3 regions of the Nonomuraea sp. NPDC050328 genome follow, and region 2 is predicted to be linked to each of the others. Evidence: predicted binding sites of a transcription regulator. Region 2 holds the regulator's gene; each other region holds the start of a gene.
What was found. The regulator LexA, encoded in region 2, represses DNA repair genes until DNA is damaged. The targets are predictions, from matches to a motif close to TCGAACANNTGTTCGA.

Region 1: a site for LexA is predicted at 4,701-4,716, ahead of ruvC (crossover junction endodeoxyribonuclease RuvC). Genes of this name have one in related genera too.
Region 3: a site for LexA is predicted at 3,786-3,801, ahead of recA (recombinase RecA). Genes of this name have one in related genera too.

The regions. Positions count from the first base shown of each region.
Region 1 covers NZ_JBITIW010000005.1:52,167-59,449, reverse strand. The annotation lists gene ACIBG7_RS19895 (hypothetical protein) at 1-406, shown strand, start outside; gene eis (enhanced intracellular survival protein Eis) at 437-1,585, shown strand; gene ACIBG7_RS19885 (diaminopimelate decarboxylase) at 1,582-2,877, opposite strand; gene ACIBG7_RS19880 (PucR family transcriptional regulator) at 2,968-4,578, opposite strand; gene ruvC (crossover junction endodeoxyribonuclease RuvC) at 4,738-5,265, shown strand; gene ruvA (Holliday junction branch migration protein RuvA) at 5,262-5,882, shown strand; gene ruvB (Holliday junction branch migration DNA helicase RuvB) at 5,879-6,910, shown strand; gene ACIBG7_RS19860 (maleylpyruvate isomerase family mycothiol-dependent enzyme) at 6,922-7,283, opposite strand, start outside.
Region 2 covers NZ_JBITIW010000008.1:330,369-337,651, forward strand. The annotation lists gene ACIBG7_RS29080 (vitamin B12-dependent ribonucleotide reductase) at 1-2,489, opposite strand, end outside; gene nrdR (transcriptional regulator NrdR) at 2,486-2,944, opposite strand; gene lexA (transcriptional repressor LexA) at 5,144-5,851, shown strand; gene ACIBG7_RS29095 (MalY/PatB family protein) at 6,407-7,283, shown strand, end outside.
Region 3 covers NZ_JBITIW010000002.1:248,341-255,623, reverse strand. The annotation lists gene ACIBG7_RS07340 (DoxX family protein) at 1-78, shown strand, start outside; gene recX (recombination regulator RecX) at 600-2,540, opposite strand; gene recA (recombinase RecA) at 2,552-3,682, opposite strand; gene ACIBG7_RS07325 (RNA polymerase sigma factor) at 3,870-4,385, shown strand; gene ACIBG7_RS07320 (hypothetical protein) at 4,382-4,834, shown strand; gene ACIBG7_RS07315 (hypothetical protein) at 4,898-5,173, shown strand; gene ACIBG7_RS07310 (DUF3046 domain-containing protein) at 5,170-5,364, opposite strand; gene ACIBG7_RS07305 (hypothetical protein) at 5,408-5,611, shown strand; gene ACIBG7_RS07300 (VOC family protein) at 5,612-6,103, opposite strand; gene ACIBG7_RS07295 (aldo/keto reductase) at 6,203-7,186, shown strand; gene ACIBG7_RS07290 (TetR family transcriptional regulator) at 7,199-7,283, shown strand, end outside.

The sequences.
Region 1 (7,283 bases), on a different contig from region 2:
GCGCTCGCTGGACCTGCTCGACACCTTCGTCGCGCTCGTGCCGCCGGTGGCCGTCAGCGTCCCGGCGCTGGTGATCCTCACCGTGCTGTGCCGGGGGCTGGCCCGCCGGGAGGGGCCCTTCCTGTCCACGGTCGTGCTGCCGTCCCTGCCGATGGCCGGGCTGCTGGCCGGCGGGGTGACCCTGCTGAACGCCCAGGACCTGCTGTGGCCGCTGGGCGTGGCGATGAGCCCGCGCACCATGACCGGGCCCGAGGTGCTGGTGACCGCCGCGCCCCGGCTGGGCGGCTCCGGGGTCCTGCCGTACGGGCTGGCCCTGCCGCTCGCGGTGGCGGCCGTCGCCCTGGCCGCGCTGGCCGTCGCGCAGGTCACCTACCTCGACCGGATGGTCGCCGAGACGGGCCGGTAAACCGGTTGCGAGGTGTCCTAGGTTGACATCGTGGATATTCGCGATCTGACCCCCGACGACCTGGGCGCGGTGCTCGAGGTCCGGAAGCGTTCCTTCGGCCCGATCTCCGCGAGCGACACGGAGACCTGGTACCAGCTCGTCACGCCCTCCGTCGAACAGCAGCGCTACCTGGGCGTCTTCGACGGCGACCGGCTCGTGGCCGCGGCCCGCTACCGCCGGCTGACCCAGTGGTGGCACGGCCGCCCGCAGCCCCTGGCCGGGGTCGCCGGCGTCGTGGTCGGCCCCGAGGACCGCGGCCGCGGCGTCGGCCGGACGATCACCCGCGCGGTCATGCGCCGCGCCGTCGAGCACGGCTACGCGCTGTCGGCCCTGTATCCGGCGACCACCGCCATCTACCGCTCGGTCGGCTACGAGCACGTCGGCGCCCAGCACATCGTCACGCTGCCCACCGAGGCGCTGCGCTCGCTCGCCCCCGCCGGCACGGTCAAACTGCGCCGCATGGGCCCCGGCGACGCCCCCGAGGTGATCGCCACCCTCGGCCGCATCCACGCCGCCACCCGCGCCAGCGGGCCGATCTCCTGGGAGGAGCGCACCTGGCGGCAGTGGCTGGGCGAGGAGGACGACTTCCTCTACCTCGCCGACGACGGCTTCGCCGTCTACCGCTGGGACGACGGCGCCATCGAGCTGGACACCCTGGTGGCCGTCTCCGAGGAGACGACCCGGGCGCTGTGGTCGCTGGTCGGGTCGGCCTCCACGGTGGCCAAGTCGGTCACCGCCTGCGTCGCGCCCGACGACCCGATCCTGTGGCTGCTGCGCGAGCGCACCAAGGAGCAGGTCAAGCAGGTCCGGTGGATGTTGCGGGTGCACGACCTGCCGCTGGCCATGGAGCGGCGCGGGTTCTCCGCCGCCGTCGAGCTCGACGCGGTCGTGCGGGTGGAGGACGCCGAGGAGCCGGGCGCCGGAGGGACCTGGCGGCTCACCGTCTCCGGCGGGGCCGGCAGGGCCGAGCCGGCCCAGGGGGAGGGGCCGCGGCTGAGCGCCAACGGGCTGGCCGCGCTGTACGGCGGGCTGCCGGCCGGGCTGTTGCGCCGCACCGGCATGCTGCGCGGGGACGACCGGTACGACGAGGCCCTGGAGAGCGCGTTCGCGGCCTCGCCGTACATGCTCGACTACTTCTAGACCAGCGCCCCGGCGTGCGCCAGGCCGCTCATCGCGGCGATCTCGTCCAGGGTCTGCGCCTGCCGTACGGTGGCCAGGCGGACCTGGCCGCCGTCGGTGGTGAAGCCGTGCACGGCCGGGTACGGCAGGCTGTTGTAGGCCCACGGCGTGGAGAAGTAGTAGGCGCCGGTGTCGTGCAGCACGACGAAGTCGCCCTCCTCCAGCTCCGGCAGCTCCCGGGCGTGCGCGACGACGTCGCCGGCGAAGCAGCAGGGCCCGGCGACGTCCTGCGCCAGCAGGGGCCCCTGCTTGGGCCGGCCCTTGGCGTCGAAGGCGTCCACGCGCAGCGGCCACGCGCCGGGCATCAGCACGGTCCGGGTGGCGACCTGGGCGCCGGCGTGGGTGATCGCGATGCGCCGCCCGCCGGCGTCCTTGGTGTACTCCACCAGGGCGCCGATGAAGCCGTTCTTGGCCAGCAGCGAGCGGCCGAACTCGGTGACCAGCTCGTAGCGCCCGTCGAACAGGCCGGGCACCGCCTCGCCGAGCACCCGCACGTAGTCGGCGAAGGTGGGCGTCTCCCGCTCGTCGGCGAAGTTCACCGGCAGCCCGCCGCCGATGTCCAGGCTGGTGATCTGCCGCCGGCCGAGCGTGGCGTTGATCTCCTCGGCCAGCAGGTAGGTCTCGGCGATGCCCGCGGCGATCAGCTCCAGCGGGCAGCCCTGCGAGCCGACGTGCGCGTGCAGCCGGGTCAGCCAGGGCCGGCGCACGAAGGCCTCGACGACCGCCTCGCGGGCGCCCGGGTCGCGCAGCGCGACGCCGAACTTGGAGGTGGCGGTGGCAGTGCTCATCGCGCCGATCGACCCGGTGCCGACCTGCGGGTTGACCCGCAGGCCCACGACCGAGGCGCAGTCGTCGCGGCGCAGGCCGTCGATGCGGCGCAGCTCGGTCAGGTTGTCGGCGTTGACCGCGATGCCCAGCTCCAGCGCCTGGGCCAGTTCCTGCCGGGTCTTGGCGGGGGAGTCGAACACGATCTTGGCGGGGTCGAAGCCGGCGTCGAGCGCGATGCGCAGCTCGCCCGGGCTGGCCACCTCGCAACCCATGCCCTCGGTGGCCAGCAGGCGCAGCACCGGCACCAGCGAGGCGGCCTTGGCGGCGAAGGTGTGCAGCACGCCGGGACCGAAGGCGGCGTGCAGCGCGGCGACCGACGAGCGCACCCCCTCGACGTCGACGAAACCGGCCACGGGCTGCTCCGCGCCCAGCGCGCCGGTGTCCACGGCGTGGCGGACGACCTCGGCGACCCTGCTGTTCAACACGTCAAGACTCCTGGATTTCGGGGGACCGTAAGGACGAGCCTGAGGCCTGCCGTATCCGGAAATCTTTAGCCGCCGAGCCAAAGCGGGAGATCAGCTTTGGCCGGTCGGCCAAGAGGCGTCCACCAAGCGGACGGCCAGGGTCATGAGCAGGCGGATGTCCGGATCGTCCAGGTCCACCGCGAACCGTTCGCGGGCGCGGCGCAGGCGGTAGCGCAGGGTGTTGGGGTGCAGGACCAGCCGCCTGGCCGCCGCCGCGACGTCGCCGGCCTCCTCCAGGTAGACGGCGATCGACCGGACCAGCTCGCCGCCCGCGGCCAGGTCGGCGCGGATCAGCTCGTGCACCGGCCCGTTGCCCCGCTCCCAGGCGGGCCGGGCCGCGTCCAGGATGCGCAGCACGTCGATCGCCGGCGCCACTTCCGCGGCTTGCGCCCACCGCCGCACCGGGGCCGCTCCTGACGCGGGGCCGCCCTTCTCCGGCAGGCCGCCGCGTTCGCGCAGGACCCGGACGACCAGCGCGGCCTCCTCCCGCGAGGCGGCGGCCCGCAGGGGCGAGGGCACCACGCCGCCCGCGCCCACCCACACCGGCCCCGCCCCGGGCGTCGCCGCGGCCAGCCCGTCCAGCTCCCGCGCCAGGCCCGCCGCCCCGTACTCCTCCCCGTCGCCCACCGGCAGCAGCACGGTCACCCGCCCCGCCTCCCGCAGCACCCGCGCCGCCCCCCGGTAGGAGGCCGCCTGCAGCGCCAGAGTCCCCAGCACCCGCTCACCGGCCGCGCCCGGCGAGCCGTCGAGCTCGGCCACCACCACCGCGCACCGCAGCTCGGGAGCCAGCCCGAGCGACCACGCGTGCGTGCTCAGATCGCCCTCCCCGCTCAGCAGCCCGCGCAGCGCGTGCTCCTCCCGCCGCCGCGCGCCGCTCTCCCGCAGCCGGTGCTGCAGCAGGTACGGCACGGCCACCTCGGCCGCCCGGCTGAGCGCGCTCGCCGCGTTCGGACTGAGCGCCCGCCCGTCGGCCGCGGCCCAGATCGAGCCGAGCATCTCCCGCCCGCTGCGGATCGCGATGATCAGTCGCTCGGGCGTGTCCCCGTCGGCCGGCCGGTGGATGACCTCGTCCGACGACCACAACGCGCGCAGCAGCCCGCTGCGCCGCAGCTCCTCGACCCGCCAGTCGGGCACCCGCCCGCCCAGGATGGTGGAACGGCGCATCTCGTCGGCCTCGGGCCCGGTCGCCGAGTGCGCCAGGACCCGGAACCGGGTGTCCTCGATGGTGATCGAGCCGCCGGTGAACTCCGCCACCACCGACGCCAGCGCGGCCAGCCCGCCGCTCTCGGTCGCGTCCGCCATCCGGTCGCCCCGGCCGGCTCCCGCGTAGGCCAGCGCCGAGCGCAGCAGCGTCGCCACGTCGTCCCAGTCCGCCCACTCGGCCCTGGCGAGCAAGGCCAGGCCGTACTGGTCGGCGGTGTGCAGCGTCTCCTCGTCGAACCCGTCCGCCCGCACCACCACCGCCGCCGCGTCGCGCCGCGCCGCCTCCTGGACCGGCAGCCCGATCGCCAGCACGACCCGCCCGGTGCAGGAACGGGCCGGACCCTCGTCGCCGATGACCACGCCGTCGAACCGCACGTCCTCACCGGCCGGCGCGAGCACCAGGCGCAGGACGTCGGCCTCGTCGAAAGCCAGCAGCTCACGCAGGGTGATGCCGTTCATGCCGGTGAGCGTATAGGGCGCCGCCGCACGCCCCGGCAGCCCGTGCTCCCCTTCCCGGAAGCCCGGTCTGAACGGGCCGGTGTGCGTGCGCGGAACGTCTCCGGCCGTTAGGCTGGCTCCCGCCGAACAAGTGTTCGGCGGATGGAGGGGTGTGCGCGGGTGCGGGTGCTGGGTGTGGATCCTGGGCTGACGCGATGCGGCGTCGGAGCGGTCGAGGGACGCGTGGGCGGTCCGCTGTCGCTGGTCGACGTGGGGGTGATCCGCACTCCGGCGGACGACCCGCTGCCCGACCGGCTCGTCGCCCTGGAACAGGGCCTCGAACGCTGGCTCGACCAGATCGCCCCCGACATGGTGGCGGTCGAGCGCGTCTTCAGCCAGCACAACACGCAGTCGGTCATCGCGACCGCCCAGGCCTCCGGCATCGCTGTGCTGTGCGCCGCGCGGCGCGGGCTGCCGGTCTCGCTTTACACCCCCTCCGAGGTCAAAGCCGCGATCAGCGGGCACGGCTCGGCCGACAAGGCACAGGTCGGCACCATGGTCACCCGCGTGCTGCGGCTCAAGGAGATGCCGAAACCGGCGGACGCCGCCGACGCGCTGGCGCTGGCGATCTGCCACGTGTGGCGCGGCGGCAACCAGCAGCGGCTGGCCGAGGCGGTCGCGCGGGCGACGAGGGGGCGAGTGGTGTGATCGCATCGGTGCGGGGCACGGTGACCGCGGCCGGTCCGGACGGAGCCGTGATCGAGGTCGGCGGGGTGGGCGTCCTGGTCCACTGCACGCCGGGCACGCTGGCCACGCTGCGGGTGGGGGAGCAGGCCAGGCTCGCCACCTCGCTGGTGGTGCGCGAGGAGTCGCTGACCCTGTTCGGCTTCGCCGACGAGGACGAGCGGGTCGTGTTCGAGATGCTCCAGACCGCCAGCGGCGTGGGGCCCAAGCTGGCCCTGGCCATGCTGGCCGTGCACACCCCCAACGCCCTGCGCGTGGCGGTGTCGGCGGCCGACGTCAAGGCGCTGACGCAGGTCCCGGGCATCGGGCAGAAGGGCGCCCAGCGGATCATCGTCGAGCTGAAGAACCGGCTCGGCACGCCCGAGGAGGCGGTCAACGCCGCCATCGCCGGCGCGCCGCGCCGCGTGACCTGGCGCGAGCAGGTGCACTCCGGCCTGGTCGGGCTGGGCTACTCGGGCAAGGACGCCGACGAGGCCTTGGCCGTCGTCGAGCCGATGGCCGAGATCGAGCTGGCCGAGGGCCGCGAGCCGCAGGTCGGCGCGATGCTCAAGGCCGCGCTGAGGGCGTTGAGCGTGCGATGAGCTTCGAACGCGACCTCGTCTCCTCCGCCGCCGACGACAACGAACTGCAGATCGAGGCGGCGCTGCGGCCCAAGCGGCTGGCGGAGTTCATCGGCCAGCAGCGGGTGCGCGAGCAGCTCTCCCTGGTGCTGGAGGGCGCGCTGCGCCGCGGCAAGGCGCCCGACCACGTCCTGATGAGCGGCTCGCCCGGTCTGGGCAAGACCACGCTGGCCATGATCATCGCCGCCGAGCTCGGCACGCCGCTGCGCATCACCAGCGGCCCCGCCCTGGAGCGCGCCGGCGACCTGGCCGCGATCCTGTCCACGCTCGGCGAGGGCGAGGTCCTGTTCATCGACGAGATCCACCGGATGGCCCGGCCCGCCGAGGAGATGCTCTACCTGGCGATGGAGGACTTCCGGGTGGACATCGTCGTCGGCAAGGGCCCCGGCGCGACCGCCATCCCGCTCGACATCGCGCCCTTCACCCTCGTCGGCGCGACCACGCGGGCCGGGCTGCTGCCCGCGCCGCTGCGTGACCGGTTCGGCTTCACCGCGCACATGGAGTTCTACGAGGTGCCGGAGCTGGAGCAGGTGCTCAGGCGCTCGTCGCGGCTGATGGGCGTCGAGCTGCCGGACGACGGCGGCCATGAGATCGCCCGCCGCTCGCGCGGCACGCCCCGGATCGCCAACCGGCTGCTGCGCCGGGTGCGTGACTTCGCCGAGGTCCGGGCGGACGGGGTGATCACCCGGGATCTGGCCGCGGCCGCGCTCAACCTGTACGAGGTCGACGCCGAAGGTCTCGACCGGCTCGACCGGGCGGTGCTGTCGGCGTTGTTGCGCAAGTTCGGCGGCGGGCCGGTGGGGCTGTCCACCCTCGCGGTCGCCGTGGGGGAGGAGCCCGAGACGGTCGAGGTGGTCGCCGAGCCCTTCCTGGTCCGGCAGGGACTCGTCGCGCGCACCCCGCGCGGGCGGGTCGCCACCGCGGCCGCGTGGCTGCACCTGGGCATGGAGCCGCCCGCCGACGCGTTCGGGGCCGCCTTCGCCGACTGACCCGCCCGCCGTCAGACGGGGGGCGCGAGGGTGAAGTACCGCTCCAGGACGGTACGGTCACCCGTCACCGCGAGGGTGTCGGCCGGGGTGCGGTGCCACAGGTACAGCATGAGCTGCTCCGCCGTACCGGCAAGCTCCACATCGACACCCTCACCGGCGTCCGGGCTCGTCCCGTGCACGTGGAGGTCGGGGCCGTCGAACCGGACCGTCCAGCTCTCCGGCCCGTCGGTGCGGCGGAAGCGGTAGGTCTCGCCCGCGCCGGGCGGGGCCTGGGTCATGGCCCGCCGGAAGGGCACCATCACCTCGAACGTCTGCGCCACCGCGTCCGCCGCCAGCGCCGGGTCGATCGCCCCGGGCGTCCCGACCGCCAGCT
Region 2 (7,283 bases):
ATGTAGTCCATCACCGAGGCCGCCATGCGCACGTCCGGGTCGTCGGTCATCCCGGCCGGCTCGAAGCGCATGTTGACGTACTTGCTGACGTAGGTCTCCAGCGGCACGCCGTACTGCAGGCCGATCGAGATCGCCACCGAGAAGGCGTCCATGATGCCGGCGAGGGTCGAGCCCTGCTTGGACATCTTGAGGAAGACCTCGCCCAGGCCGTCGTCCGGGTAGGACGAGGCGGTCATGTAGCCCTTGGCGCCGCCCACGGTGAAGCGGGTGGTCACGCTGGGCCGCGAGTTGGGCATCCGGCGGCGGGTCGGGCGGTTGATCTCGACGACCTTGACCTGCGGCTCGACGGCCACGGTCTCGACGGCCTTGTCCTCCGCCTTCTCCTCGGTCTTCTTGCCCGCCACCGACAGCGGCTGGCCGACCTTGCAGTTGTCGCGGTAGACGGCCAGGGCCTTCAGGCCGAGGCGCCATCCCTCCATGTAGACCTGCTCGATGTCCTCGATCGTCGCGCTCTCGGGGAGGTTGACGGTCTTGGAGATCGCACCGGACAGGAACGGCTGCGCGGCGGCCATCATCCGCACGTGGCCCATCGGCGCGATGGCCCGCTCGCCCATGGCGCAGTCGAACACCTCGTAGTGCTCCTGCTTCAGGCCGGGAGCGTCGACGACGTGGCCGTTCTCGGCGATGTACTCGACGATCGCCTCGATCTGCTCCTGCTGGTAGCCGAGCTGCTTGAGCGCGCGCGGGATGGTCTGGTTGACGATCTGCATGGAGCCGCCGCCGACCAGCTTCTTGAACTTGACCAGCGCCAGGTCGGGCTCGATGCCGGTGGTGTCGCAGTCCATCATCAGGCCGATGGTGCCGGTCGGGGCCAGCAGCGAGGCCTGCGCGTTGCGGTAGCCGTGCTTCTCGCCGAGCTTGAGGCACTCCGACCACTGCTTCGACGCCTCGGCGTGGATCTTCGCGTCCATGCCGCCGATGGTCAGCAGGTTGTCGTTGGCGGCGGCGTGCTTGCGCATGACCCGCTTGTGCGGCTCGGCGTTGCGGGCGTAGCCGTCGTAGGCGCCGACGACGCTCGCCAGCTCCGCGCTGCGGCGGTAGGAGACGCCGGTCATCAGGCTGGTGATCGCCCCGGCGACCGCGCGGCCGCCGTCGGAGTCGTAGGCGTGGCCGGTCGCCATCAGCAGCGCGCCGAGGTTGGCGTAGCCGATGCCGAGCTGGCGGTAGGCGCGGGTGGTCTCGCCGATCTTCTCTGTCGGGAAGTCGGCGAAAGTGATCGAGATGTCCATCGAGGTGATGATCAGCTCGGTCAGCTTCACGAAATTGGCGACATCGAAGGAGTTGTCGTCCTTCAGGAACTTCAGCAGGTTGATGCTCGCCAGGTTGCACGAGGAATTGTCCAGGTGGACATATTCCGAACACGGGTTGGACGCGGTGATCCGGCCCGTTTCCGGCGTCGTGTGCCAGTCGTTGATCGTGTCGTCGTACTGCACGCCCGGGTCCGCGCACTCCCACGCGGCCTTGGCCATCTTGGTGAAGAGGTCCTTGGCGTCGATCGTCTCGATGATCTCGCCGGTCAGGCGGGCGCGCAGGCCGAACTTCTCGCCCGCGTCCACCGCGCGCATGAACTCGTCCGAGACGCGGACCGAGTTGTTGGCGTTCTGGTACTGGACGCTGACGATGTCCTTGCCGCCGAGGTCCATGTCGAAACCGGCGTCACGCAGCGCGCGGACCTTGTCCTCCTCGCGCGCCTTGGTCTCGATGAACTCCTCGATGTCGGGGTGGTCGACGTCGAGCACGACCATCTTGGCCGCCCGGCGAGTCGCGCCGCCGGACTTGATGGTGCCCGCGCTCGCGTCCGCGCCGCGCATGAAGGACACCGGGCCGCTGGCCGTACCGCCGCTGGACAGCAGCTCCTTGGACGAGCGGATGCGGGACAGGTTGACCCCCGCGCCAGAACCGCCCTTGAAGATCACGCCCTCTTCCTTGTACCAGTCGAGGATCGACTCCATGGTGTCGTCCACCGACAGGATGAAACAGGCGCTGACCTGCTGTGGCGACTTGGTGCCGACGTTGAACCACACGGGCGAGTTGTAGGCGAAGATCTGGTGGACCAGCGCGTGCTTCAGCTCGTGGTCGAAGATCTCGGCGTCCTCGTCGGAGGCGAAGTAGCCGTTCTCGACACCGGTCCGGGTGTACATGCCGACCACGCGGTCCACGAGCTGCTTGAGCGACCACTCACGCTGCGGGGTGCCGACCGCGCCCCGGAAGTACTTGGTCGTCACGATGTTGGCCGCGTTGACCGACCAGAAGTCGGGGAACTCCACACCACGCTGCTCGAAGTTGATCGAGCCGTCGCGCCAGTTCGTCATCACGACGTCCCGGCGCTCCCAGGTGATCTCGTCATACGGGTGCACGCCCGGCTTGGTGAAGATCCTCTTCATCTTCAGGCCCTTGCTGCGCTTGCGCGATGACACCGTCTCCGTCATTGCTTGTCCCCCTTCTCCGCCTTCAACTGTTCGATCTCCGCTTCAAAGTCCGCCAGGCTCTCGAAACCCCGGTAGACCGACGCGAACCGCAAATACGCCACCTCGTCCAGCTCCCGCAGCGGGCCGAGGATCGCCAGGCCCACCTCGTTGGACGGGATCTCGGCCACGCCCTTCGCCCGGATGGCCTCCTCGACCTGCTGCCCGAGCTGCGCCAGCGAGTCCTCGCCCACCGGCCTGCCCTGGCACGCCCGCCGCACGCCCGCGACCACCTTGTCCCGCGAGAACGGTTCGGTCACGCCACTTCTCTTGCTCACCATCAGCAGGACCGTCTCCTGCGTGGTGAACCGCCGCCCGCACTCCGGACAGGTTCTGCGTCGCCGGATGGCGGCCCCGTCGTCCGTGGAGCGACTGTCGATCACCCTGGTGTCCGGGTGGCGACAGAACGGACAGTGCACGCCACGCCTCCTTGACACACGCGTTTCCCGACCTTCAAGGGTCGCCAAAGCAGGGTCACGGAAACACAATTTGTGGTGAACTACATCGGTGTAAGTACTAGATGTTGTGGTCCAACCGTAGAACTGCCGGGCCGTGATCGCAACTTGCCGGGCGGCTTCCCAGCGAAGTGGCTGATCAGTCGGCGTGTCGCCGGTGGGGGGCGTGGTGCGGGTGTTCCGAGGATGGGATTCTGCCGGGTTCCGGGGGGTGGGCGGGTCTGGTATAGGGGCTCCCGACCTGCGGAAACACTCCTGGCTACCAGGGAATTCCCGCCCTCCGCCGCCCTCTCAGCCCTGGTCCCCAGCCGGTCGGACTCTCCTCTTCAGCCCACCTGGCCCCGACTTCGCCGCGCCATACCTCAGCCCGCCTTGACCGACTTCCCCGCGCCACGCCACAGCCCGCCTTGGCGGACTCCCCGCCCCACGCCTCAGGCCGCCTTGGCTGACGCCCCGCCCCACGCCTCAGCCGCTTTCCCTGGGCTTGCCGTGCTTCCCCGCCTCGCCCCCCCGTCGGGCCGGCCCCGGGTCTCGCTCTCCCCGCCGCCCCTATCCCGCCCACCCCGTCGGGGCCCCGCGCCTTGATTCCCCTCCGGGCCCATGTGGGACGCTGCCAACCCGGCCGCGGCCCGACCCTGGATTCTGCGCCCGCCCTCCCGCCAAGCCCGAGGTCCTGCGGTCGGAGACGACGAATGGGCGCCGGTTGTAGGCGGCGCCCATTGAATGAAGTGACGGCGGCCGAGCGTCACCTTGAGGGAGGTGGCAGCGGCCGAGCGTCAGCTTGAGTGGAGTGACAGTGACCGAGCGTCAGCTTGCTAGGGTGCCCAGCCAGTAACCCGCTACAGCCAGTAGGACGATCAACGCGGCCACCACGATGCGGCCCCGGCGGGTGAGACGGAACGACGTGCGAGCCCTACGTGCCCGGCGAGCGCCGACCCCAGTACCGCCCGCACCGCCAGCCCCAGCACGGCCAGTTCCAACACGGCCTGTCCCGGCACGGCCAGTCCCAACGCGGCCGGTCCCGGCACGGCCACCGCCACCGCCACCGCTGCCAGTGCCGGTGCCGCCGCCGGTGCCGTCGTCGGACAGGCCGCCCTGGACGATGCTGCCCACGCGAGGGTGGGGCACGCTGGGGGCCGCGTCACGGCCTGCGCCCCGTCGCCGTGTCTGGCCCTTGGTCCGGCCCTTGCGTCCCGTGCCGGACGGTGTCGTCCGGGTGCCGTTGCCTTTCACCGCCACCACTACGCCCCCTTTCGGCCGCTCCCCCGAGCTCCGCCGTCTCGTCCCCGTAGTACTACCCCCGGCCACGGGACGGATTCCCGTTCCACCCCGAGCCGGAAACACTCTTGGCCTGTCCCATTCCGGACGCCCCTCGCCCCCCACGCGTGCCACCTGCTCAGCCGGCCGCCGTCCTTCCGACGATCCCGCAGCCTCGGCCCGCCCAGTTACCTGCCGGAACGCCTGGAGGTCGGTGACGCTCGCCAGACGTACGGCCTCGGCAGCCACTTCCGAGGCCGGCCCATCACCCTCGGCCGCTCCAGGAGGGTCACCTGGCCCACCGACACCGACACCGACACCGACACCGACACCGAGCGTCTCACCCCCGCCCGCGCTGCTCCTCGAGTGCGCCGTGCCGTCGCCGCTCCCCGGCCGCCCCCAGAGCCCGCTCGCTGGACGGCGTGCAGGGCGGCCTTCCCGAGCGAGTACGCCACCCTCCGACCCCGGCGCCCCTCCCCCACCGACTCCCGCGGAGCGCGGAACCCCGGGACCGGAAGGCTCCGCCGTACCCGTGTCCGAGCGGGGCGCCGGGACGAGGCGGAGGGGTGGGGTGCCCGGGCGGCGGGGACGCGGCGGGGGCGTGTTCGAATGACGGGGCTCCCGGGTGGCGTCGGCGATCAAGGTGAGATTGTCGGTGGTCTCTGCGATTGTGGTCGTCCGCATGAATGGCCTCCCGCCCCGTCACGACCGAAAATGGCCGAACAAAGATCGGCGTATCGAACACGATGTCGATCGAACTCCCGTACGATGGTCTACCACAGGGACCCGACATTTTCGAGGAACACTCGAACAATTGTTTGAGGATGATCTTCAACGGCGATATCGTCGCTGTGTGCGACACACGAACCACGGACCGGAAGGTCTGCCGGTGAGGAGGAACAGGGCATGAGCGAGCACGATGACTCCAACGGTGTCAGCGACCTCGCGTTGCGCAGGCGTGACTCACTGGGTCTGACGCCCAGGCAACGCAAGATCCTGGAGGTGATCCGCGACTCGGTGCAGCAGCGCGGGTACCCGCCCTCCATGCGCGAGATCGGCGAGGCGGTCCAGCTGACCAGCACGTCGAGCGTGTCGCACCAGCTGACGGCCTTGCAGCGAAAGGGCTACCTGCGGCGCGATCCGCACCGGCCGCGCGCGTTGGAGGTCCGGCTGCCGGGTGAGCCGGTGCTGTGGGTAGATCCGGACGGCGACGAGGTCGAGTCGCCGGTGAGCCGCCCGACGGCGGCGTACGTGCCGCTGGTCGGCCGGATCGCCGCCGGTGGGCCGATCCTGGCCGAGGAGAGCGTGGAGGACGTGTTCGCCCTGCCCAAGCAGCTCGTGGGCGAGGGCACGCTCTTCCTGCTCCAGGTCAGCGGTGACTCGATGATCGAGGCGGCGATCGCCGACGGCGACTGGGTGGTCGTACGGCAGCAGCCGGTGGCCGAGAGTGGCGACATCGTGGCCGCGATGATCGACGGTGAGGCGACCGTCAAGACGTTCAAGCGCAAGGACGGGCATGTCTGGCTCGTCCCGCACAACCCCAACTACGACCCGATCCCCGGCGATGAGGCCAGCGTCCTGGGCAAGGTCGTGGCGGTGCTTCGCCGCCTCTGAAACCCCCTCCGACCGGTCGGCCCCCGTCCGCACACGGGCGGCCGACCGGCCCCCACCTGGTTCCTCAGTCGTTTCGCCTTCTCCTCCTGAGCCTCACCCGGTGAGCGCCTCGGTACCTTCTGAGCCCCCTGAGTGCCCCGCTACTTGCCGACCCCTAAGACCCGCCCCCTGGCCTGTTCCTTGCCGCCTCATGCCCCCGCTGCTTGAGCCGCCGCGCCTTGAGCCTGGCCGCCGCTTCTGCTGAGGCGTCCGGTGCCCTGGGGCTTCTCGTCACTTCGGTGGGCCGGCCGGGTTGGATGGTCGGCCACTTGCTCGGGCCGGCCGGGCCCCGGTTCAGGCGCGCCCACGCTCCCGTACAGGCGGACCTCTTCACCGCAAAGCAGCCCCCGAGCCCCGCCAAGGCGGTGCCAGGAAGCGGGGCTGGGGCGAAAAGAGGGGGTGATCTAGACTGAAAGGGTGAACGACACTTTCCGGGCGGAAGACCTCAAAGCGCTACGCGACGGGGTTAAGTGGTCCAAAGCGGGCCCGGGGGTGATTCCCGCCTGGGTGGCGGACATGGACTTCCCGGTGGCCCCGGTGATCCGGGAGGCCCTGGAACGGCGGATCGTCACCGACCTGGGGTATCCGACCTGGGACGAGCAGTACGCCCCGGCACCGCTCATCGAGGCGTTCGCCGAGCGGTCGGAGGGCAAGTACGGCTGGCGGCCCTCGGGCCCGGACCGGGTCAGGGCGTTCAGCGACCTCAACCAGGCCCTCCAGGTCATCCTGCACACGATCACCGAGCCCGGCGATCCGGTGGCGGTGCACACGCCGACCTACAACGCGTTCGTGGCGTCGCTGACCGAGATGAACCGCCCCATCCTGCCGATCGCCGCACAAGTGGACACGGACGGGGACGGGTGGCGGTTCGAGGTACCGGATCTGGCACGGGCCAAGGTGCTGCTGCTGGTCAACCCGCACAACCCGACCGGACGGGCGTTCACGCGGGCCGAGCTGACCGAGTTGGCCGAGGCGGCGGAGCGGCACGACCTGGTGGTCATCTCCGACGAGATCCACGCCGACCTGGTGTACGAGCCGCACCGGCACATCCCGTTCGCCACGCTGCTCCCGGAGCGGACGATCACGCTGACCTCGGCGTCCAAGGCGTTCAACCTGGGCGGGGTCCGGTGCGCGGTGGCGCACTTCGGGCACGAGGCCACGCGGAAGGCCGTGTGGTCGGCGCCGAAGTTCCTGTACGGCGAGGCGAACCTGTTCGGGGTGGAGGCGACGGTCGCGGCCTGGCGGCACGGGGAGCCCTGGCTGGCCGAGATCCTCGGTCTGCTCGACCGGAACCGGCGGATGCTGGCCGAGCGGTTGCCGGCCGGGGTCGGGTATCGGGTGCCTGAGGCCACCTACCTGGCGTGGCTCGACTTCGGGCGGCCGGGGGCGGCCG
Region 3 (7,283 bases), on a different contig from region 2:
TCCTACTCGACCGTCGTCTACCCCGTGCTCTACCTGGCCCCCGTGATCGCCGCCCTCACCCTCGGCCACCTCGCCTGACCACCCCCACGCCTGCGCCAGCTCCCCACACCAAGCAGCCACCGCCCCGAACCCCCACCCTGCTGGACCCTCCCAGAGGAACCCACCGAAGCAGCGAGCCAGAGATGTGGGGCTGGCGCAGCAGCTCAAGAGACAGCACCGAAGCCGACAGAGGGCCGCACAGCAGCGCCGGCGCAACACCAGCCGACGGCCGCGGCCCTCAGAACGGACGCCGGACCGGAGCACACAGGCCGACGTGCTGCAGGCCCTCGAAGGGCATCCCAAGCCGAAACCAACCCTCGCCCCACCCCCGGGTCCCGTCCGGCACTGGTCCTCACCCCACCCCCGGTCTCCGCCCCGGCCCCGGTCCCCGTCCCGGCATTGGTGGTCTCCCTGCCGGCACTGGTCCCCGTCCCGTGCCGGCCCTGGTCCCCGTCCCGTGCCGGCCCTGGTCCCCGTCCCGTGCCGGCCCTGGTCCCCGCCCCGTGCCGGCCCTGGTCCCCGCCCCGCGTCCGGTCCTCGTCCCGGCCGCGGGCCTCGTCCTAGGAGAAGTCGTCCTCGACCTCGACGCCTTCCTGCTCCAGCGCCTCCCGAACCACCCGATAGGCCAGCCCCGGCGCGTACCCCTTCCGAGCAAGCATCCCCGCCAGCCGCCGAATCCGGACCTGGGACTCAAGCCCCCGCGTCGACCCGAGCTTCCGCTCAACCAGCCGCCGAGCCGTCTCCAGTTCCTGGTCGGGATCCAGCCGTTCGACGGCCTCGTTGACCGTCTCCCCGTCCACACCCCGGTGCCGCAGTTCGGCCGCCAGAGCCCGCTTGGCCAGCCCCCGCCCATGGTGCCGGGACTCCACCCAAGCCTCAGCGAAGGCCTCGTCGTTGATCCACCCCAACTCGGTGAACCGGTCGAGCACGACGTTGGCGACCTCCTCGGGCACCTCCCGCTTCCGCATGGCCTCCGCGAGCTGCGCCCGCGTCTTGGGCGCCATGGCCAGCAGACGGAGCGCGATGTTCCGTGCCACAGACTCCGGATCCGCCGGCGGCCCTTGCGCCGCCCCCGAACCCGGATCCGGCCCGTCCCCGTAGCGCCCGCGCCCCTTCTTCCGCGAGTAGCGGCCCTTCCCCCGCCCAGCCCGCCGCCGCTCCCCACCGTCGTCATCAAACAGCCCACCGCCCGAGCCCCCCGCCGCCCCGAACGGCTCACCCTCGAACAGCCCTCCGCCACCCGAACTCCCCCGCCCGCCCGAATCGGCTTGCACCCCATCAAACAGCCCGCCCCCCTGGCCAGACTCGCTGCCGAACAGCCCACCGCCGGTGTCGGGGCTGGGCGGGGTGGGCTCGGTAGCCGGGGTGGGCTCGGGCTCCGGGGTCGGCTCGCTGAATAGACCGCTGCCCCAGTCGTGGCTGGCCGGAGTCGGGTCGGGCTCCGGGGTCAGCTCCCTGAACAAGCCGCCGCCCTCAACGTGGCTGGCCGGAGTCGGGTCAGCCCCCGAGGTTGTCGGCTCGCTGAACAGGCCGCTGCCCTCATAGTGGCGGGGCTCGGTCGGTTGGGAGTCGGAGGTCGGCTTGCTGAACAGGCCGCCGAAGGGAGCCTGTTCGAAGGGGGCCGGTTCGAAGGGAGCCTGTTCGAAGGGGGCCGGTTCGAAGGGGGCCGGTTCGAAGGGGGCCGGTTCGAAGGGAGCCGGTTCGAAGGGGGCCTGGCCATCGGTGTCAGGGTCGGCCCGGCGGGGACGCTTGCCGTACTCGGTGCTCTTGGAGCGGCGCGCGCGCTTACGACCACGGGTCTCGGAACCGTCGTCCCCGGACGCCAGACCGGAGAGCGGGCCGCTGCCGTCGTCTCCCGAGCCCAGGCTGAAGAACGGGTGCCCGTCCTGGCCGGAGTCGAGCCCCTCCTGGGCAGCCGGAGCCCACCAGGAGCCCTCGTCCGCAGCCGGGGACGACGACGAGGTCACTGGTGAGGAAGCGGCCTCGAGTGGAGACGCGGCCTCAGGTGGGGAGGTGGGCCAGGCAAAGGTTGCCGATGAGTCCAGGGCCTGAGGCTGGGCCTCGCCACGGGTCTGAGCCGAGCTCGACGTCTGAGCTGTACCCGAGGGGCGAGCTGTACCCGAGGGCTGAGCCGTACCCGAAGGCTGAGCCGGGTAGGAGGTGTCGGTCGGGTCCGGGGTTTGAGATCGGGAGGACGGGTTGCGGCGGCGGCGCTTGGTGGGGTGTTCGGCGGGGTCGGGCCAGGCACCCCAGTCCCGCGGGTGAGCTGGGGAAGGGGCAGAGCCTGGCGAGGCAGAGCCGCCCGGCGAGGTGAGCTCGCCGGAGGGAAGAGAGTCGCCCAGCACAAGAGGGTCGCCGGGGGTAAGGGAGTCGCTCGGTGTGGGAGGGTCGCCGAAGAGCCAGGGTGGGGCGTCGGCTGGGTCGGAGTCGCTCCAGCCAGGCGGCGATGGCCGGGCGCGGCGGGCGCGCCCGGGGTCAGGCCGGCTCTTCGGCTCGTTCATACGCCGAGCGCTCAGATGTCACCGGGCTTCGGCGCGGCGGCGGCAGCAGCGGCCGCCGCGGCGGCGCGGGAGCCACGGCCGGACGGAGCCGGGGCGGCGGCAGCCGGAGCGGGAGCGGCAGGGGCGGCGTCGGCGGGAGCGTCGACCCGCGGGCCGACACCGAGCTTCTCCTTGATCCGCTTCTCGATCTCGTTGGCGATGTCCGGGTGGTTCTTCAGGAAGTTACGCGCGTTCTCCTTGCCCTGGCCGAGCTGGTCGCCCTCGTAGGTGTACCAGGCACCGGCCTTGCGGACGAAGCCGTGCTCGACGCCCATGTCGATGAGGCCGCCCTCACGGGAGATGCCCACGCCGTACAGGATGTCGAAGTCGGCCACGCGGAAGGGCGGGGCCATCTTGTTCTTGACGACCTTGACGCGGGTGCGGTTGCCGACCGCTTCGGTGCCGTCCTTGAGCGTCTCGATGCGGCGGATGTCGAGGCGCACCGAGGCGTAGAACTTCAGCGCCTTGCCACCGGTCGTGGTCTCGGGCGAGCCGAACATGACGCCGATCTTCTCGCGGAGCTGGTTGATGAAGATGGCGGTGGTGGCGGTGCTGTTGAGCGCACCGGCGACCTTGCGCAGCGCCTGGGACATGAGGCGGGCCTGGAGGCCGACGTGGCTGTCGCCCATCTCGCCCTCGATCTCGGCCTTGGGCACCAGGGCCGCGACCGAGTCGATGACGATCAGGTCGACCGCGCCGGAGCGGATCAGCATGTCGGCGATCTCGAGGGCCTGCTCACCGGTGTCGGGCTGGGAGACCAGGAGGGCGTCGGTGTCGACACCGAGCTTCTTGGCGTATTCGGGGTCGAGCGCGTGCTCGGCGTCGATGAAGGCGGCGATGCCGCCCCCGCGCTGGGCGTTGGCCACGGCGTGGAGGGCGACCGTCGTCTTGCCGGAGGACTCGGGGCCGTAGACCTCCACGATCCTGCCGCGCGGGAACCCGCCGATGCCGAGGGCGACGTCGAGGGCGATCGAGCCGGTCGGGATGATCTCGATCGGCGCGCGGGCGTCGTCGCCGAGGCGCATGACGGAGCCCTTGCCGAATTGACGCTCGATCTGTGCGAGGGCAGTCTCAAGGGCCTTCTCGCGGTCGTTGATAGCCATGGGATCTCCCCTTGGAGGATCGTGGTCCGGTCAGTCGTGAGAAAGCTACGGCCTGCGACCGACAATTTTCCGCCGGACCTCGGTCCGGGTGGCTTCATAGTAGCCGAACGGCTGTTCGATCTCATCCGAACGCGAACCTGGCGTGTCCGCTCCGCGACTGTACCGGCGTGGACGACGAGGGAGTGGGATGGACAACGAATCGCTGGTGCTCAGGTGCCGTCTGGGCGACCGGGCCGCGCTGACGGAGCTGGTCAGGGCGTGGCACGAGCCGGTCCTGACCTACGTGCGCCGGATGCTCGGCCCCGGGCGCGCCGACGACGTGACCCAGGAGGTCTGGGTGGCGGTGGTGCGCGGGCTGCCCCGGCTCAAGGACCCGGCGCGCTTCGCGCCGTGGCTGTTCACCATCGCCCGGCGCGCGGTGGCGACCCGGCTGCGGGCGGAGTACGGCGAGGCCTCGCTCGACGCCGGGGCCGAGCCGCCTGCCGTACCGGACGGGACGGAAGCGGTTCTCGACCGGGTCGAGCTGTTCGACGGCCTGGCCGCGCTGCCGCCGCGCGAGCGGGAGATCCTCGCCCTCTTCTACCTGGAGGACCTGTCGCTGGAGGACTGCGCGGAGATCTGCGGCATTCCGCTGGGAACGGCCAAATCCCGGCTGCACCGGGCACGCGGCCTGCTTCGTGGACAACTGGAGGAGAAGCCATGAAAGACGACGAGATCATCGCGCTGGTGCGGGCCGAGTCGAGCCCGTGGCGGCGGCTGCGCGGGACGGTGGCGCTGCTCGGCGGGCTGGTGGGCGGGACGTTCCTGGTCACGCTGTGGGCGACCGAGCCCGGGCCGCTGCCGGACCGCACCCGGCTGGTGTTCGCGCTGCTGGCCTTGATCTGCGCCGGTTGGACGGCGTTCGGGGCCTGGTCGGTGCTCGGGCCGCGGCCGCTGTTCGCGCTGGACGGGCTGGTCGCGGGCTGGCTGGCGCTGGCGGCCTCGCTGGCGACGACGGCGGTGACGGTCACCGTGGCCGCGGACCGCGGCACCGGGCTGGCCGTGGCGATCGCGGCCGGAGCGCTGTTCATCGGAGCCTCGGCGGCGATCACCGTCCGGGCGCACCTTCGCTTCCGGAAGATCGTGCGGGAGCTGGCCCGACACCGGGACTAGACATTCCCCCACAATGCTCCCGCCCTGTTGCCATGGCCGTGACCTGGGGAGATCCTGAAAGGTGTGGCGAGCACCTACACCGAGGAACGGCGCGGCCATCTCCAGGCGCTGGCCGAACTGCTCCCCGATCACGGCCTGGTCGGCCGCATGGTCGGCGGCCACGATCCGGTGCTGTGGGCCTGGCACCCGAGCACGGGCCGCCAGACGCTGATCTTCGCCACGCCCACGCAGCGCGGGTGGCTCTTCCTGTGGTCGCCGGGCGGGCAGGGCAGCGCGGAGGATCTGGGCGGCACCGCCACGGCGATCAAGACGGTGCTGGCCCAGGAGCCCGACGACTAGGTGAGCCGGCTGGAGACGTTCTCCACCTGGCAGACCGCGCGCCAGATCTCCTTGGCGCCGATGCCGTCGGCCAGCGCCTGCTCGACGGTCCGGCCGCCGAGCGGCGCCAGCACGTAGTCGCGTGCCCACGACTCGGCGTAGGCGTCGCCGAAGTGGGCCCGCATCCGTCTCCAAAACTCAGTCAGGCGCATCAGCCAAGTATCGAACCACCGCCGGAGTGGGTAGGACCGGGCCATGGCGAAATCCCCCAAGAAGTCGCAGCCATCGCCCCCGAAGTCGGCCAAGAACCGGACCGGCCGGGCCAGGCGCCGCCACCTCGACCTTCTGATGCGGCAGGCCGTACAGAAGGAGAAGGCGGAGCGCTCCGAGCGGCACGCGGGTCTCCGGCGGGAGCCGCGGGCGGGCGTCGATCGCTCCAGGCGCGCTTCGCGCCGCTGATCACAGCACGCGCGAGCCGTACATCTCACCGAGATGGTCGGCGAGCAGCTCCAGCCGGGCGCCGTCGGGGTCCCTGAAGTAGATGGAGGCGCCGCTCTCGATCTGGTGCGGCACGCCGGCCATCTCCAGCTTGCCGCGCAGCCGTTCCCAGGTGGCCGGGTCGACGGAGATCGCGATGTGGTGCAGGCCGCCGAGCACCTCCTGGTAGGGGCCGAGGTCGAGGCCGGGGAAGTCGAAGAAGGCCAGCAGGTTGCCGTTGCCGAGGTCGAAGAAGAAGTGGTTGCTGCCCTTGTAGTCGCGGTTCTCGAAGATCTCGGTCAGCGGGAATTCGAGCAGCTCCTGGTAGAAGCGGACGGTCCGCTCGACGTCGGAGGAGAGCAGGGCGAAGTGGTGGAGGCCGCGTGCGCTGCTCGGGGGACGGTGGGGAAGGAGGTACTGCTGCTTGATGTGCTCACGTTTGGCGGCGACGGCCGCGTAGTCGATCTCGCTCACCTGGGGTTCACCTCACTTCCTCATATCTCCCGCGGCATGGGACTCAATCCTCGCTGACAAAGTTTGAAATCTGTCAGTCCATAGTCCATACTCGGGGCTATGGAACTTCGCACCCTGGGCAAGAACCAGGTCTCCGCGCTCGGCCTCGGCTGCATGGGCATGTCCGATCTGTACGGCCCGGCCGACGAAACCGAGTCGATCGCCACCATCCACGCAGCCCTGGACGCCGGGGTCACCCTGCTCGACACGGGCGACTTCTACGGAATGGGGCACAACGAGCTGCTCATCGCCAAGGCCCTCGAAGGCCGCGAACGGCCGCAGATCAGCGTCAAGTTCGGCGCGCTACGCGACCCCGCGGGCGCCTGGCTGGGCTACGACGGCCGGCCCGCGGCGGTCAAGAACTTCCTCGCGCACAGCCTGCGCCGGCTCCGCGCCGACCACGTCGACGTCTACCGGATCGCCCGCGTCGACCCCGCGGTCCCGATCGAGGAGACCGTCGGCGCGATCGCCGAGCTGGTGTCGGCCGGATATGTCCGGCACATCGGCCTGTCCGAGGCGGGCGCCGACACCATCCGCCGGGCGCACGCGGTCCATCCGATCGCCGACCTGCAGATCGAGTACTCGCTGCTGTCGCGCGGCGGCGAGGACGAGATCCTGCCCGCCTGCCGCGAGCTCGGCATCGGGATCACCGCCTACGGCGTGCTCTCCCGCGGCCTGCTGAGCGGCCACTGGTCCCCCGCGCGCGAACTCGCTCCCGGGGACTTCCGCTCGGTCAGCCCGCGCTTCACCGGCGCGAACCTCTCCCACAACCTCGCGCTCACCGAGGCCCTGCGCGACCTCGCCGGAGCCCGTGGCGTGACGGTCGCGCAGCTCGCCATCGCCTGGGTGCTCTCGCGCGGCGCCGACATCGTGCCCCTGATCGGCGCACGCACCCGCGAACGGCTCGCCGAGGCGCTCGGCGCGCTCGACCTCGCGCTCACCCCCGCCGACCTGGCCGCCGTCGAGGCCGCCGTGCCCGCGGGCGCCGCGGCCGGCTCGCGGTACGGCGAGGCCCAGATGGCGCACCTGGACAGTGAACACTGAGAAAATCGGGACATGACCGACGGCGTGCTGACCCGCGAGCAGATCCTGACCACCGCTCAGGAGGTGCTCAGGCGGTACGGCCCGGCCAAGGCCACCG